DNA from 3 places in the Amycolatopsis sp. NPDC005961 genome. Region 2 is predicted to be linked to each of the others. Evidence: riboswitches for the same ligand, from Rfam matches in the RefSeq annotation. Region 2 holds a riboswitch; each other region holds the start of a gene.
What was found. Region 2 has a riboswitch for S-adenosylmethionine ahead of thrC (threonine synthase). Riboswitches for the same ligand answer to the same signal wherever they lie in the genome.
Positions count from the first base shown of each region.

Region 1: another riboswitch for S-adenosylmethionine. It lies ahead of ABZ342_RS00815 (aminotransferase class V-fold PLP-dependent enzyme); the one in region 2 lies ahead of thrC (threonine synthase).
Region 3: another riboswitch for S-adenosylmethionine. It lies ahead of ABZ342_RS20120 (ATP-binding cassette domain-containing protein); the one in region 2 lies ahead of thrC (threonine synthase).

Region 1 covers NZ_JBEXVF010000001.1:165,355-170,841, reverse strand. Annotated here, with positions in the region: gene ABZ342_RS00825 (potassium/proton antiporter) at 1-1,454, shown strand, start outside; gene ABZ342_RS00820 (M23 family metallopeptidase) at 1,588-2,241, shown strand; SAM riboswitch class IV at 2,325-2,439, shown strand; gene ABZ342_RS00815 (aminotransferase class V-fold PLP-dependent enzyme) at 2,477-3,844, shown strand; gene ABZ342_RS00810 (hypothetical protein) at 3,861-4,502, shown strand; gene lspA (signal peptidase II) at 4,590-5,150, shown strand; gene ABZ342_RS00800 (RluA family pseudouridine synthase) at 5,147-5,487, shown strand, end outside.
Region 2 covers NZ_JBEXVF010000006.1:76,326-81,812, reverse strand. Annotated here, with positions in the region: gene ABZ342_RS07760 (ComEC/Rec2 family competence protein) at 1-887, shown strand, start outside; gene thrC (threonine synthase) at 1,121-2,386, opposite strand; SAM riboswitch class I at 2,400-2,533, opposite strand; gene holA (DNA polymerase III subunit delta) at 2,670-3,650, shown strand; gene rpsT (30S ribosomal protein S20) at 3,924-4,184, opposite strand; gene ABZ342_RS07740 (DMT family transporter) at 4,510-5,373, shown strand; gene ABZ342_RS07735 (VOC family protein) at 5,397-5,487, shown strand, end outside.
Region 3 covers NZ_JBEXVF010000020.1:51,418-56,904, forward strand. Annotated here, with positions in the region: gene ABZ342_RS20110 (ABC-F family ATP-binding cassette domain-containing protein) at 1-579, opposite strand, end outside; gene ABZ342_RS20115 (4-(cytidine 5'-diphospho)-2-C-methyl-D-erythritol kinase) at 626-1,588, opposite strand; gene ABZ342_RS20120 (ATP-binding cassette domain-containing protein) at 1,660-2,673, opposite strand; SAM riboswitch class I at 2,883-2,973, opposite strand; gene rsmA (16S rRNA (adenine(1518)-N(6)/adenine(1519)-N(6))-dimethyltransferase RsmA) at 3,112-3,948, opposite strand; gene ABZ342_RS20130 (resuscitation-promoting factor) at 4,170-5,487, opposite strand, start outside.

The DNA of each region.
Region 1 (5,487 bases), on a different contig from region 2:
GCGTCGGAGGTGTCGTGCTGCTCGCCTCCGTGCTCGCCGTGCGCGTGTCGATCCGGCTGGGCCTGCCTTCGCTGCTGCTCTACCTCGCGATCGGTGTGCTGCTGGGCGAAGCCGGCTTCGGCATCCGGTTCGACAACCCCGAGCTGACCCAGTCGCTCGGCCTCGCCGCGCTCGTCATGATCCTCGCCGAAGGCGGCCTGACGACGCGCTGGTCGGCGGTGAAACCCGCGCTGGGCATCGGTATCGCACTGTCCACTGTGGCCGTTGTGGTGAGCGTCGCGGTGACCGGCGCCGCCCTGCACTGGCTGCTGGGCCTCGACTGGCGGTTCGCGCTGCTGTGGGGCGCGGTGCTCGCCTCGACCGACGCGGCCGCGGTGTTCTCGGTGCTGCGCTCGGCCGGGATCGGCAAACGGCTCACCGGGGCGCTGGAGCTCGAGTCGGGCATCAACGACGCGCCGGCGTACATCGCCGTCGTGGTGCTGGCCGAAGGCGCCACTGTGGACTGGACGCTGCCGCTGCTGGTCGTCTACGAGCTCGGGGCGGGCCTGGCGATCGGGCTCGCCTTCGGCTGGCTCGGCGGGATCGCGCTGCGCCGCGCCGCGCTGCCGGCGACCGGGCTCTACCCGCTCGCCACGGTCGCGGTGTGCGTCGTCGCCTACTCGTCCGGGCAGCTGCTGCACGCGTCCGGGCTGCTCGCCACCTACGTCGCCGCGCTGGTGCTCGGCAACTCGCGGCTGCCGCACCGCTCGGACACGCTGTCGTTCGCCGAGGGCCTCGGCTGGCTGGCGCAGATCGGGCTGTTCGTGCTGCTCGGCCTGTTCGCCTCGCCGGGCCGGGTGCTCGAGGCGGTGGTACCGGGCCTGGTCGCCGGGGCCGTCGTGCTGCTGCTGGCCCGGCCGATCTCGGTCGTGCTGGCGATGCTGCCGTTCCGCCTGCCGTGGCGGGAGCAGGCGTTCCTGTCGTGGGCCGGGCTGCGCGGCGCGGTGCCGATCGTGCTCGCCATGATCCCGCTGTCGCAGGGGGTGCCCGGCGCGCAACGGCTGGTCAACGCGGTGTTCGTGCTGGTCATCGTGCTGACGCTGGTCCAGGGGGCGACGCTCGGGCCGCTCGGGCGCTGGCTCGGGCTGGCGAAGAAGTCCGAGCCGCACGAGATCGAAGTCGACTCCGCGCCGCTGGACGAGCTGGGTGCCGAGCTGTTGCAGGTCCGCATCCAGCCCGGGTCGAAGCTGCACGGCGTGTACCTGTCGGAGCTGCGGCTGCCGGTCGGCGCGACGGTCAGCCTGCTCGTGCGCGAAGGCGCCGGTTTCACCCCGCAGAAGACCAGCCGGCTGCAGGAGCTGGACCAGCTGCTGGTGGTCACGACCAGCGAGGTCCGCGACTCCGTCGAGCGCCGGCTCCGCGCGGTGGACCGGGCCGGCCGCCTGGCCCGCTGGAAGGGCGAGTCCGGCCGCTGAGCCGGCCGGGGTGGTACTCGCCCCGGTTCACGAAAATCTCACTCGATCTTCCCAACGTTCCCTCTTTTGGATTACAGTGCGCCCGAATCGGCTAGTTCGAATGGGTGAACATCAAGTCAAAGGAGTACGCACGGTGACAAAGCTTCGTCTCGCGGTTCTGCTCGTCGCTGCCACGGCCGGACTCGGGCTGGCCGTCCCCGCCACCGCGACCGCCGAAGTGGCACCGTTCCCGGCGCTCGCCCTGCCGTTCAAAGCCGGTCAGCAGGTCTACTCGGCCGGCATCCACTCCGACGACGGCAGCACCGGCGTCAAGAACGCCATCGACTTCAGCCCGGCCGACCGCACCGTGCGCGCGCCGCTGGCCGGCACCGTCCACCTGCAGCACTGCGCGGGCGGCGACTGGGTGACCATCGACCACGACGGCGGCTGGCGAACCGGGTACTACCACATGGAGGGCATCGAGGTCACCGACGGTGAGCACGTCGAGGCCGGAGCCGAGCTCGGCTCGACCGGCAACGCGCTCCCGTGCGGCGGCAGCAGCACCGGCGCCCACGTGCACTTCACGCTCTGGACCCTCCCCGATGCCCCGGCGGCGGCGAACTGGGACGGCAAGTCGTTCGCCGAGGTCTCGACGGTCGTCGCGGCGGCCAGCGGCGAACCGGTCGACGGGAAGTCGATCGGCGGCTGGCGCTTCACCGCGGGCGCCGAGCAGTACACCGGCACGGCGACCCACCTCGCCGACAACGCCGTGACGCAGCTCCCGGGACGTTTCCGCGCGAAGCTCTGAGGTCCTCACGGTGTGTGAGCGGCGTCTCAGAATGTGAGGCGGGGGTTGGCCGGCGGCGGCGTTCTCGGTTACCTTCTGGCTCAGGTCATGAGTGCCAGCGTTCAGCCCCGGCTTGCTGGCCGGCAACCCTCCTACCGCGGTGGGGTGCCCCGGGTGAAGACCGGGCCGGTCGCGCCGTGCGACGGGCAAGCGCGGGCCCCTCGCCGGGGTCCCCCGGACCGCCGAGGAGGCACCGATGACTCTCGCCATCGATCGCACCAGCACCACCAGCACCGCCACTGCCCGGGTCGTCTTCGCCGAAAGCCTTGCCACGCACGACATCCCGGCCGTCGCCGGGGCCGCGCTGCGGGTCCCGCTGGTCACCGGCGAAACCATCGGCTACGCCAACCTCGACCACGCCGCGAGCGCCCCCTGCCTCGACGCCGTCCGCACGAAGGTCGACGAGTTCCTGCCCTGGTACGCCAGCGTCCACCGCGGTGCCGGCTTCGCGTCGCAGGTCTCGACGCGCCTCTACGAGCGCACCCGCGACGTCCTGCGCCGCTTCGTCGACGCCCGTCGCACCGACACCGTCGTCTTCACCCGCAACACCACCGACTCCTTCAACCTGCTCGCCCGCAGCCTGCCGCGGCACACCACGGTCGTCGTCTTCGACACCGAGCACCACGCCGCGCTGCTGCCGTGGCAGGGCCCGAACGTCCGGCGGATCCCGACCCCGCGCACGCGCCTCGCCGCGGTGTCCGCTGTGGACGAAGCCCTCGCGGATTCCCCACAGGGGCCCCGGTTGGTCGTCGTCACCGGAGCGTCCAATGTGACCGGTGAGCTCCTGCCGGTGGCGGAGATCGCCGCGGTGGCCCGGAAGCACGGCGCCCGCATCGCGCTCGACGCCGCGCAACTGGTCCCGCACCGCCGGATCTCGATCAAGGAGCTGGACGTCGACTACGTCGCCCTGTCCGGCCACAAGCTGTACGCGCCCTTCGGCGCGGGTGCGCTGATCGGCCGCGCCGACTGGCTGCGCGCCGCCCGGCCGTACCTCGCCGGCGGCGGCGCGACCAAGCTCGTCACCGAGGACGCGGTGGTCTGGAACACCGGCCCCGAGCGGCACGAAGCCGGCTCGCCCAACACCGTCGGCGTGTACGCGCTCGGCGTCGCGTGCGAGACGCTGAGCGAGAACTGGGACGCCGTCGTGGCGCACGAGCAGGCCCTGCTCACCCGGCTGCGCAAGGGACTCGAGGGCATCCCGGGCTGCGCCGAGCTGCGGCTGTTCGACGCGCCGGTCGACCGCGTCGGCACGCTCAGCTTCGTCGTCGACGGCTTCGACCCGGGCTGGGTGGCGGCGGTGCTGTCCGCCGAATACGGCATCGGCGTGCGCGACGGCGCGTTCTGCGCCCACATCGCGGCCAAGCGCCTCATCGGCGTCGCCGGCGGCAGCGGGCAGCAGGCGATCCGCGTCAGCCTCGGCCTGGGCAGCACCGAAGAGCACGTCGACCGGGTGGTGCTGGCGCTGCGCCAGATCGTGGCGCGCGGGGCTCGCTGGGAGTACGCGAAGGTCGACGGCCGCTGGGCCCCGGTCGGCGACCCGCGCGAGCTGCCGCCGTTCTGCTGAGCGCTAACCTGCCCCGATGGGGGATGGACGACGACTCTGGTTCCCATTGGCCGCGCTGGGGTTCGCCCTGCTCGTGATGGCGGTGGTGGCGCTGGTCCCGGCCACCCCGGTGGCCGGCGAGTTCGCCACTATGCGCGGCTACGAGCTGAGCCGGGGGGTGTCCCTCGGCACCGGCGGGCTCGGCGGCGCGGGCCTGCCCGAGAACCGGCTCTCGGCCGTCGCCATCGCCACTTCCACCGACGTCGTGCCGTCGGCGACGCTCGGCTGGCTCGCCGGTCTCGCCGCCGTCGTGCTCGCCGTGGCCGGGTGGTACTGGCTGGGCTTGCGCCGCGCCGGCACACCGCCGCGGCCGGTCCGCTTCGTGCTCGGGACGCTGGGCGCACTGGTCGCCCTCCCGCTGCTCGACCTGGTCGGCGCGCTGGAGCTGCGGCTGTCCGGCGACGTCCGGGGCCCGCTCGTGGCGGCGCTGGGGCTGCTGGTGCTGGCGGCGTACGAGCGCAGCCGGTTCGTGCTGGCCGTGGCCGTGGTGTTCGCACTGGTCACCGTGCTCTTCCAGCCGCCGGTCAGCGGTGCGCTGGGCGCGGCGGGCGTGCTGTTCGCCGCCGCGTTCGCGGTGCTCCTGCGGCGGCCCCGTGACACTGCCGCCGACGCGCCCTGACCAGCCGTGGACAATGGAGCGGTGAGCACCGACCCCAGCCACTCCGAACCCGACACCGCCGCGCCCGAAGAGGCGGTGCCCGAGACCGTGCGGGAGACACCGGAAGCGCCGGCGAAGCCGCTGCCGAAGCGCCGCGTGGGCTGGGTGTTCGCCGTCGCGGTCGTGTTCTGGGCGATCGACCTGGTGACGAAGAACCTGGTCGCCGCCAACCTCGAGGGCAAGGAGCCGGTCCGGATCCTCGGCGGTCTCGTCTACCTGCAGGTGATCCGCAACCCGGGTGCCGCGTTCTCGATGGCCACCGGCATGACGTGGGTGCTCGCGCTCGTCGCGCTGGCCGTCGTCGTCGCGATCATCTGGCTGTCCCGGCGGCTGCGCTCGATCGGCTGGGCCATCGGGCTCGGCCTCGTGCTCGCCGGCGCTCTCGGCAACCTGACCGACCGCGTCTTCCGCGCGCCGGGCGGGCTGCGGGGCCACGTCGTCGACTTCATCTCGGCGTTCGCCCCGAACGGCAAGGGCTTCGCGATCTTCAACATCGCCGACTCGGCGATCTGCGTCGGCGGCGCGCTGATCGTGCTGCTGTCCCTGCTGGGCAAGGACTATGACGGCACGTCGACCAAGGACAAGAAGAAGACCGAGGAGCAGGCGTGAGCGCGCGGATGCTCCCGGTGCCCGACGGGCTCGACGGGATGCGGGTCGACGCCGGCCTCGCCAAGCTGCTCGGGCTCTCCCGCACGGTCGTCGCGGAACTGGCCGAATCCGGCGACGTGCTGCTCGACGGCCGGCCCGCCGGCAAGTCCGACCGGCTGTCCGGGGGCGGTCTCCTGGAGATCACGCTGCCGGAGCCGGCGAACCCCGTCGAGATCATCGCCGCGCCGGTCGACGGCATGCAGATCCTCCACGACGACGACGACATCGTCGTGATCTCCAAGCCGGTCGGCGTCGCGGTGCACCCGAGCCCCGGCTGGACCGGCCCGACGGTGGTCGG
Region 2 (5,487 bases):
GCGTGCGGCTGGTAATGGCGGCGCTGGTCGTCGGCGCGCTGCTGGTCTTCGTTCCGGTCCGGGTGCTCGCGCCGGCGTGGCCACCGCCGAACTGGGCGATGGTCGAGTGCGACGTCGGGCAGGGCGACGCCGTCGTGCTGGCGACCGCCGAGCCGGGACGCGCGGTCGTCGTGGACACCGGACCCGAGCCGGGGCCGGTCGACGAGTGCCTGCACCGGCTGGCGGTCGACCGGATCCCGCTGCTGGTGCTGAGCCACCTGCACGCCGACCACATCGGCGGGCTGACATCGGTCTTCGACGGCCGGGCGGTCGGCGGGATCGCCGTCGGCCCGGGGCGGGCGCCGGAGTGGGCGTGGCGGCAGGTCGCCGCGGAGGCTCGCCGGCAGGGGGTGCCCCTGGTGGAGCTGAGCCCGGGGGAGCGGCTGGCGTGGCCCGGGCTGTCGCTCGACGTGCTCGGCCCGCGCTACGTGCCGGAGCGTTCGGCCGGTCTGCAGGACGGCACGACGATCAACAACAGCTCGGTCGTCCTGCGAGCACGGACCCCGGCCGGCCGGGTACTCCTGACCGGCGACGTCGAACTGGCGGCCCAGGCCGACCTGCTGGCCGACGGCGACGACCTGAAAGCGGAGGTGTTGAAGGTCCCCCACCACGGCTCGCGCTACTCGTTGCCGGCATTCCTCGCGGCGGTGGGGCCGCGGGTGGCATTGGTCAGCGTGGGCGCGGGCAACACCTACGGGCACCCGAACAAGTCCACAATGGACACCTTGACGGCGCTCGGAGCCTTGGTCACCCGGACCGACATGGACGGCGACACCGCGGTGCTCGGCGACCCGGCAGGCCCGGCGGTAGCGCGACGGGGCGAGCCGCGCGGCCCGCCGCGCCGCTGAAGCCGGAGCGGGCTTCCGCAAGCCCGCCCGGCTGCGGAGGTCAGTAATCGAGCTTCTTGATCGCTTTGACGAACAGCCTGCGGCGTTGGCCGGACCGATGCGGGTGGCGCAGCCGTAGCGGGCGGCCCAGCACGTGGTCTGCCTCGCCGTTGAGCGAAGTCGCCCTGTCCGCAATAAGACCCCGAAAGGAGGCACTCGCCGGGGCGGGCAGCGAACCCGCCCCGGCGGGGACGTCAGTAACCGAGCGCCTCGTTCACTGCCTTGGCGGACGCGGGCACGGTCGCCTTCGGGCCGATGTGGTTCTCGACCGCGTCGAGGGTCTTGAGGCCGTCGCCGGTGATCAGGAGCACCGTCTCGGCGTCCGGGTCCAGCTTGCCGGTCTCGACCAGCTTCTTCGCCGTCGCGACGGTGACCCCGCCCGCGGTCTCGGTGAAGATGCCTTCGGTGCGGGCCAGCAGCCGGATGCCCTCGACGACCTCTTCGTCGGTGACGTCCTCGATCGCGCCGCCGGTGCGGTTGACGATGTCGAGCACGTAGGGGCCGTCGGCGGGGTTGCCGATCGCCAGGGATTTGGCGATCGTGTCCGGCTTCACCGGCTGGACCACGTCCTGGCCGGCGCGGAACGCGGCCGACACCGGCGAGCAACCGGTGGCCTGCGCGCCGAACACCTTGTACGGGCTGGCGTCCACGAGGCCGAGCTGGCCCAGCTCGCGGAAACCCTTGTCCACCTTGGTCAACTGCGAACCGGAGGCGATCGGCACGACGATCTGCGGCGGGATGCGCCAGCCGAGCTGCTCCGCGACCTCGAAGGCCAGCGTCTTCGAGCCTTCCGAGTAGTACGGCCGGACGTTCACGTTGACGAACGCCCACTTCGGGTGCTCACCGGCGAGCTCGGTGGCGAGGCGGTTGACGTCGTCGTAGTTGCCGTCGACGGCGATCAGGTCGCCGTCGTAGACCGCGGTGGTGAGGATCTTGGCGCGCTCGAGGGTCTTCGGGATCAGCACGACCGACCGCCAGCCCGCGCGGGCCGCGGCGGCGGCCGTCGCGTTGGCCAGGTTGCCGGTCGACGGACAGGCGAGCACCTCGAACCCGAACTCGCGGGCCGCGGCCAGCGCGACGGCGACCACGCGGTCCTTGAAGGAGTGCGTCGGGTTGCCGGTGTCGTCCTTGACCCACAAGCGCTTGAGGCCGAGTTCCTTGGCGAGGCGGTCGGCGCGGATCAGCCGGGTCGCGCCGGGCTCGGTGTTCGGGATCTCTTCGATGTTGGACGGCACCGGGAGGAGCTTCTTGTAGCGCCAGATGTTCTTGGGGCCGGCCTCGATGTCTTCGCGGCGGACGCGGCCGAAGTCGTAGGCGACCTCGAGCGGCGAGAAGTCCTCGGCGGAGACGAACTCCGGGGCGAGCGGCTGCCGGTGGCCCTCTTCCTTCGACACCAGTTCGACGGCGGGACCGAGATCCGGGGTCTTCGTGGTGGAGGTCGTTCCGAGGGTGGCGGTCATCGCGAGGTTCCTTTCCTCATCTGCCCCGCCGAAGCGGGCCGGAATTGGCACCGTGGTCGTCAGCTATCCCGCGATCGCGGGATGACAGGCTGTACGCCGGTTGCCGGGGCTTCGTCGGGCCGTTCCCTCTGCCCCTCTGGATGAGCGGTATTCGGTTGTCGGTGCGCGCCAAGAAGCGCGCCGCCTCGAGGACACCGTACGACATGGCGCTCACGCTGTGCCATGGTGGCCGCTCGACATCACCGGAGCGGGCGCACGAGACCGCAAGTGAGAGGATCCACCCGTGACCGCGCAAGCCACCGCCCCGGCCCCGCTGCACCTGGTCCTGGGTGAGGAAGAACTGCTGATCGAGCGCGCCGTGCGGGAGACGCTCGCCGCGTCCCGCGCGCTCGACGCCACGGCCGAGCTGACTCGCGTCCGGGTGTCGGATCTCACAGCTCCCGAGCTGGCCGAACTCGTCAGCCCGTCGCTGTTCAGCGAGGGTCGCGTGATCGTCTTGGAGTCGGCGCAGGACATCTCGCAGGAGCTCTCCGACGCGGTGGCGTCCTACCTGAAGGACCCGGCGGACGGCGTCGTGCTGGTCGTCGTGCACACCGGCGGCGGGCGCAGCAAGGCGGGCAAGACGCTCCCGGCGGTGCTGAAGAAGGCCGGCGCGGAGGTGACCGAGTGCCCGAAGATGACCAAGCCGGCCGAGCGCGAGCAGTTCGTGCGGCACGAGGTGCGCCGCGCGGGCGGCAAGATCGACCCGGGCGGAGTCGCCGCGCTGATCGACGCCGTGGGGTCCGACCTGCGAGAACTCTCCTCGGCGGCGACGCAGCTGGTGGCGGACGCCGGCGGAACCGTCGACGCGGACGCAGTCCATCGCTACCACCGCGGGCGCGCGGACGTGACGGGCTTCGCGGTCGCGGAGAAGGCCGTGAGCGGCGACCGTTCGGCGGCGCTGGAGTCGCTGCGCTGGGCGATGCAGCTGGGCGTCCCGCACGTCCTGGTGGCGGACGCGCTGGCCGATGCGGTCCGCACGATCGCCCGGGTCTCGGGCGCGGGCCGGGGCAACCCGAACCAGCTGGCCGGCGAGCTGGGCATGCCGCCGTGGAAGATCCGCAAGGCCCAGGGCCAGGTCCGAGGCTGGAACCAGGACGGCCTGGCGACGGCGATGCGCGTGGTGGCGAGGCTGAACGCCGAGGTCAAGGGCGTGGCGGCCGACCCGGGCTACGCGTTGGAGCGCGCGGTCCTCGAGGTAGCGGCCGCCAAGGGCGACCGCTGACGGCGGTGAAACGAGCCGCGCCCACCGGCTCCCGCCGCGCCCACCGGCTCCCGCCGCGCCCACCGCGGCTCCCGCGCGGGCGGTCATGACGGGGTCTCGCGCGGTCGGCGTTGCCGTACGCGGGTACTGCTCAGGGCTCGCGGCAAGCGACCGGCGGGTGCGGCTCTGCCGCTCGCGGGAATGGGCCGGCGCCGCGCAAGCTCCGGGCATGAAGAGAGCCCCGGCCGAAGCCGGGGCTCTCTTGGAAATCAAACAGCCCAGAAATCAACCAGCTCAGAGCGCGTTGACGCGCTTCGCCAGCGCCGACTTCTTGTTGGCGGCCTGGTTGGCGTGGATGACGCCCTTCGAGACGGCCTTGTCCAGCTTCTGGGCGGCGTCGCGCTGCAGCTCGACGGCCTTGGCCTTGTCGCCGGACTCGGCGGCTTCGCGAACCTTGCGGATCGCGGTCTTCACCGAGGACCGGATCGCCTGGTTGCGCTGACGCGCCTTCTCGTTCGTCGTGATGCGCTTGATCTGCGACTTGATGTTGGCCATAGGGCAACTCCTGTTTCACTCGGTGAGATCGCCGCCGCGCTGAAGTGGCCCCGCGGAAAGCGGGTTTCCTCCATGACGGAATGCCGCACGGGCAGCGAGCGACCACTTTAACAGCCGGGCCGCGGGCGGCCGGAGCCGGGAGTACCGTGGGCGGCGGCAGTGCCTAGGGTTCCGCCGCCGGTCCGCGCTCCCGCTCCACACAACCAGGACCGGCGGGTCTGGTCCGAGCGGCACCATCGGCGGGCCCGGACGGCCGGTCGTTCATCTGACGGGGCAAAAGCCTGGAGGACCCGGTTTTCGCGCGCGCGAAAACCCGAAGGGTCCCATGAACACCACCGCCCTCTCGCTCGTCCTCGTCGCCGCCGTCGTGCACGCCGCGTGGAACCTGGCCGCCAAGCGGATCTCCTCCGGTGGCACCCAGTTCGTCTGGCTCTACTACACCGCTTCCGCCGTCGTGCTGCTGCCGGTCACGGTCGTGCTGCTCGTCGTGGAAGACGACCGTCCACAGTGGAGCTGGCTGGTGGCCGCGGTGGTCACGTCGGTGCTGCACATCGTCTACGGCATCGTGCTGCAGCGCGGGTACCGCGTCGGCGACCTCTCCGTCGTGTACCCCGTCGCGCGGGGCACCGGGCCGCTGCTGTCGGTGCTGGCCGCCGTCCTCGTGCTCGGCGAACGGCCCGGCCGGCTCGGCCTGCTCGGCGCGTTCCTGGTGATCGCCGGGGTGCTCGTGATCAGCACCGGCCGCCGGAGCGGCGACCCGAAGGCCGTCAAGGCCGGCATCCTCTACGGCCTCCTGACCGGGGCCGTCATCGCCGGCTACACCCTCTGGGACGCGCACTCGGTGACCGGCCTCGGCGTGCCGCCGGTCGTCTACTTCGGCCTCGGCTCGGTCCTGCAGAGCGTGCTGCTCCTGCCCGGCGCGCTGGCCGGTCGCGCGGAGGTGACGCGGATCTGGCGCGAGCAGCGCCGTGAGGTGTTCGTCGTCGGGCTGCTTTCGCCGATCGCGTACATCCTCGTGCTGTTCGCCCTCACGATGGCGCCGGTCAGCCTGGTCGCGCCCGCCCGGGAGCTGAGCATCGTGCTCGGCGGCCTCGCCGCCTGGCTGGTGCTGGGCGAAAGCGACGCCGTGCGGCGGCTCGTCGGGTCGGTGATCGTGCTGTCCGGCATCGCCGCGATTGCGGCGGCCTGAGCGCGTCCGGTAGGGATGGTCGGATGGAAGTCCTGAAGAGCAGGCTGATCGTCCGCGCGCGCGACGCCGAGGCGACGACGGCGTTCTACCGCGACACCCTCGGCCTGGCCGTGG
Region 3 (5,487 bases), on a different contig from region 2:
CTCCCACGTCAGGCTCGCGACGGTGTCGAGGAACCACCGGTCGTGGGTGACGACCACGACCGCGATCCGCCGGTTCAGCAGGTGGTCGGCGAGCCACTGGACACCTTCGACGTCCAGGTGGTTGGTCGGCTCGTCGAGCACGACGAGGTCGAGCTCGCCGGTCAGCGCGGCGGCCAGGGAGACCCGGCGCCGCTCGCCGCCGGAGAGGTTCGCGGTCGGCGTGTCCAGCCCGATCGCGGTGATGCCCAGGCCGTCCACAATGGACCGGACGCGCGCGTCGGCCGCCCATTCGTGCTCGGCGCCGTAGCGTTCGAGCACGACCTCGCCGACGCTGCTGCCGTCCGGCAGCTCGGTCCGCTGGGTGACCACGGCCATCCGCAGGCCGCCGACGTGGCTCACCCGCCCGGAATCCGGCGCGGCGAGTCCGGAAAGGACTTCCAGGAGGGTGGTCTTGCCGCCGCCGTTGAGACCGACGACACCGATGCGCTGCCCGGCCGCGACGCCCAGTGAGACGCCGTCCAGCAGTGGCTTCACCCCGTAGGACTTGCTCACCGCTTCCAGGTTGACCAGGTTGGCCATCCGCTCAGCCGTTCCTTTCCGAGAAGTATGAATCCACAGTGGACGATCAGGCGTGCACGCGCGGCGGCGCCGGGCGTGGGGCGTCGTCCCCGCCGACCACGCGGGCGCCGGGCACCGGGCCGTGCGCCACCCGGACCGTGCGGCACACCCCCGCGCCCGACAGCTCCGCGGCGACCTCCACCGCCGACCGCGCGTCCTCGCAGAGGAACGCGCACGTCGGGCCGGATCCGGAGACCGTGCCGGCGAGCGCGCCCGCGTTGACGCCCGCCCGCAGCGTCCGGCGCAGTTCGGGCCGCAGCGAAACCGCTGCCGCCTGGAGGTCGTTGCCCAGCAGCAGCGCCAGCTGCCGCGGGTCGCCCGAGGCCAGTGCTTCGACGACCGGGGTGTGCGAGCCGATCCGCGGCGGGTTGCCCGCCGCGCGCAGGCGGTCCAGCTCCTTGAACACCTTCGGCGTCGACAGGCCTTCGGAGTCGAAGGCCAGCACCCAGTGGAACGTGTGCCGCGACAGCACCGGGACGAGCTGCTCGCCCCGGCCGGTGCCCAGCGCCGTGCCGCCGTAGAGGGCGAACGGGACGTCGCTGCCCAGGCCGGCGGCGATCTCGGCCAGCTCGTCGCGCGTGACGTCGAGGTTCCAGAGGCTCGACAGCCCGACCAGGGTCGCCGCGGCGTCGGCGCTGCCGCCCGCCATGCCGCCCGCGACCGGGATGCCCTTGCGCAGCACCACCCGGACGTTCGGCTCTTCGGTGCGGCCGACGTGCGCGGAAAGCGCTTCGACCGCGCGCCAGGCCAGGTTGGTGCCGTCGGTGGGCACCGAGCCTTCGCCCTCGCCGTAGATCTCCAGCCCCGGCTCGTCGGTGACCGCGACGGTCACTTCGTCGGTCAACGACAGAGCCTGGAACACGGTCACCAGCTCGTGGTAACCGTCTTCGCGCAGGTCGTCGACCGCCAGGTGCAGGTTGACCTTGGCCGGGACCCGGACGGTGACTGGGGGCGGAACTACAGCGAGCACCCGACCAGCCTACGTGGCCACGGAAACGCCCCGATGCGACGTGCGCATCGGGGCGTCTTCGGCGTCCAAGGTCAGGCTGCAGCAACACCCTGGGGGCCACGCGCCGTGTGCGTCACGTGGCCGCCGCGCTCGGCGACCCACGCCAGCGCCGCGTCGGCCCGCTCGCCGCGGACGCCGAGGCGGAACCGGCCGACCGGCGTGTCGCCGATCCGGGTCAGGCCGCCGCCGATCGTGGCGAACTCGACGTCGAAGCGGCCCGCGGCCTCGGGCAGCAGCGCGCCGACCGACGCGAAGCCGACCAGCACGACGTCGGCCGAGCGGTCGTAGCGCGCGATCTGGGCGCGGGTGGTCTCGATGGCGGGCAGCAGCGCCTGCGCGGTGCGGCTGGCCGGGTTCGAGACCAGGTCGAGGACGGTGCCGCGCTCGACGACCGTGCCGTCTTCGAGCACCGCGACGTCGTCGCAGACCCGGCGGACCACGCCGGCGTCCGGGGTCGTGACCACGATGGTGGTGCCCAGCTCGGCGCGGGCGCGGTCGAGCACGGTGAGCACCGCGCCGGCCTCCTCCGGGTCGATGCCGGCGGTCGGGTCGTCGGCGAGCAGCACGGCCGGCGCCGCGGCCAGCGCCTTCGCGACCGCGACGCGGCGGAGCTGGCCCTCGGTCAGCTCGCCGGGCCGCTGCGTCGCGCGCTGCGTCAGGCCGACGAGGTCGAGGAGCGAGCCGACCCGGCTGCGGCGCTGCGGGCCGTCGACGCCGAGCTGCTCGAGCGGGGAGGCGATGTTGCCGGCGATCGTGCGCTCGGCGATCAGCTCCGGTTTCGTCGAAACGACGCCGAGCTGACGGCGGATTTCGCGCAGCCGGCGGCCGTCGAGGGTGCCGGTGTTGAGGCCGTCGAGGCGGACGACGCCGCGGTCGGGCCGCTCCTGCAGCGCGATGCAGCGGGCGAGGACGGACTTGCCGGACCCGGCCGGGCCGACCACGCCGAACAGCGAGCCGGCCTGGACCTCGACGCTCACGTCGCGCAGGGCGACGACCGAGTTTCCGTTGGTGGCAAAGGTTTTGGACAGGTTTTCGACGGTGATCACGAAGGCTCCAGAAAACGGGGTGCGCGCACGAAACGGCACCCGGCCGCAGGCGAAGTCCGTCCTATGTGGACGGTGCGTGAAGAAGGGGTGGACCGGCTACGACAAGCTCAGTGGGAGCGTCGACATGCGGTCACGGAGCGGCGGCCTTCGTCGACTACGCGACGCCTGGTCAGGAGCAGGGGGCGAGCTACCCTCTTCATCGGAAACGGCCTCCATCGGTCCTGGCGGTAGCACCTGCCCTGCGGAGGGTGGTTGCTGCGACTTCGGCGAGCCAGGTCTCTCAGTCGCTCGGGATGGACGCTTCCGAGTAAAGCCGATCCCGAGGAGCGAAAGCAAGCCTGTTGGCCCAGATCACACGAGTGGAGGTGTCCGAATCGCGAGATCGCACGTCAAGAGGCGTATTTTCACCGACCGGCGTTGACTTCCACTGTGGACGTGCTAACGCGCGGCGGCGAGCCTCGCGAAGTCGTGCACGTTCAGCTGTTCACCGCGGGTCTTCGGGTCGATCCCGGCGGCCGTGAGCAGCTCCCCGGCCCGCTCGGCCGAGCCCGCCCAGCCGGCGAGCGCGGCGCGGAGCGTCTTCCTGCGCTGTGAGAAAGCGGCGTCCACGAGGCCGAAGAGCCGATCGCGGTCGTCCGACGCCGGAGCGTCACCGCGCTCGAAGGCGACGAGCGCGGAGTCGACGTTCGGCACCGGCCAGAACACCGAACGCGGCACGGCGGCGACCTTGCGCGCCGGGCCGTACCAGGCGAGCTTGACGCTCGGCACGCCGTAGATCCGGCTGCCGGGGCCGGCCGCCATCCGGTCGGCGACCTCGGTCTGGACCATGACGAGGCCGGACGTCAGGGAGGGCACCTCGGCGAGCAGGTGCAGCACGACCGGGACGGCGACGTTGTAGGGCAGGTTGGCGACGAGCGCGGTCGGCTCGCCCAGGTCGTCCTTGCTGACGCGCATCGCGTCGGCTTCGACGACGGTCAGCCGCTCCGCGGCCTCGGGACCCCGCTCGGCGACGGTCTTGGGCAGCCGGTCGGCGAGCTTGGGATCGATCTCGACGGCGACGACGCGCGCGCCGGTGGCGAGCAGCCCGAGGGTGAGCGACCCGAGCCCGGGCCCGACCTCGAGGACGACGTCGTCCGGGCCGACGTTCGCCAGCTCGACGATCCGCCGGACGGTGTTGGGATCGTGCACGAAGTTCTGCCCGAGCTTCTTGGTCGGCCGCACGTCCAGCTCGGCCGCCAGCCCGCGGATCTCGGCAGGTCCCAACAGTTCAACCACCGCACGAGCCTACCCAGGGGGCATCGCACGTGATCGAGCGGTCGACACGCGTGACCAGAAGGTCGACACGCGTGATTGAGCAGTCGACACGGCTAGGCCGGCCGCCCGGGCCGTGTCGACCCTTGAATCACGCGTGTCGACCCTCGAATCACGGGTGTCGACTCTTCGCGCACGCGAAACGGCCCCCACCTCGGCGAGGTGGGGGCCGTTCGAAAAGCGTGTCAGGCCTTCTTGCCGCAGACCGGCCAGGCGCTGTAGCCGCCGCGCGCGTCGCGGACCTTCTCCGCGATCGCGATCTGCTGCTCACGCGAAGCCTGGCTCGGCAGGTTCGCGTACGCGTCGCCGCCGTAGGCGTCCCACGTGCGCTTGTCGAACTGGAGGCCGCCGTAGTAGCCGTTGCCGGTGTTGATGGCCCAGTTGCCGCCCGACTCGCACTGCGCGATGCGGTCCCACGAGGAACCGTCGCCGATCGCCGGCGTCGGGGCCTGCTTGGTGCCGACGTGGATGATCTTCGGCTTCGGCTGGGTGATGACCTGCTCGGAGATGCTCTCGCGGGAGACCTCTTTGCCGTTCTTCTGCGTGACCTTGTAGGTCACCATCTTCTCGCCCGGGGTGCCCGGGTCCTCGACCGAGGTCTTGCCCTTGGCCAGGTCCGGGTCGTCGACCTTCTGCTCGGGCGGGGCGATGTCTTCCTTCTGGACGACCGTCGAGACGCCGGTGCGGCTGATGTGCACCTCGGCGCCGTCGGTCAGCTTGACGTCCAGGCCACCCTCGGCCTGGTCCTCCGGGCCCAGGGTGAGCTTGTACTCGCCCAGGAACTCCTTCGTGGTGACCGCGGTCGTGGTGACCTTCTTCGGCGCGTTGGCGCCGTCGTAGAGCGTGAGGTTCTTGAGGGTCTTGATCTCGACCGTGGCGCCCTGCAGCGGCAGCTCGCCGTCCTTCGGCATCGACATCCACGTGCCGGGCTTGTCCACGCCGGCCATGCCGAGCTGGCCCAGCGCGTCGCCGAGGTGGGTCGCGCGGACCCAGGAGGTGTGCTCCGAGCCGTCGACGATCATCTTCAGCTGGCGGCCGCGCTCGAGCTTGATGACGCCGCCGTCGCCGACCTCCGCCTGGGGGGACGGGGAGAGCGAGTCGTGCGCGCCGACCGACAGGCCCGCGTCCTCCAGCACCTCGCCGACGGTGTCGCCGAACGAGTGCACGGTGGTCTGCTGGCCGTCGACGTCGACGGTGATGCTCTTGTTCATCGCCAGCGCGGCCGCGCCGCCGCCGGCGACGCTGATCATGACGCTGAGGACGGCGCCCTTGAGGAAGCGGCGCTTCCAGACCTTGGAGGTCGCCCGGATGCTCTCGTCCATCGCGGCCTTCTTGGCCTGCGGGGACGCGGTCCGGTCCGCCTCGAACTCGTCCGGGAGGACGATCGGGGGAAGGAAAGTGGTTTCCGCGTTGATGAGGCGGATCAGCTCGTCGACGTCGACGTCGATCTCGGCCATCATCGCGTCGGCGTCGGGGCCGAGCGCGGCGAGGATGTCCTGCTGC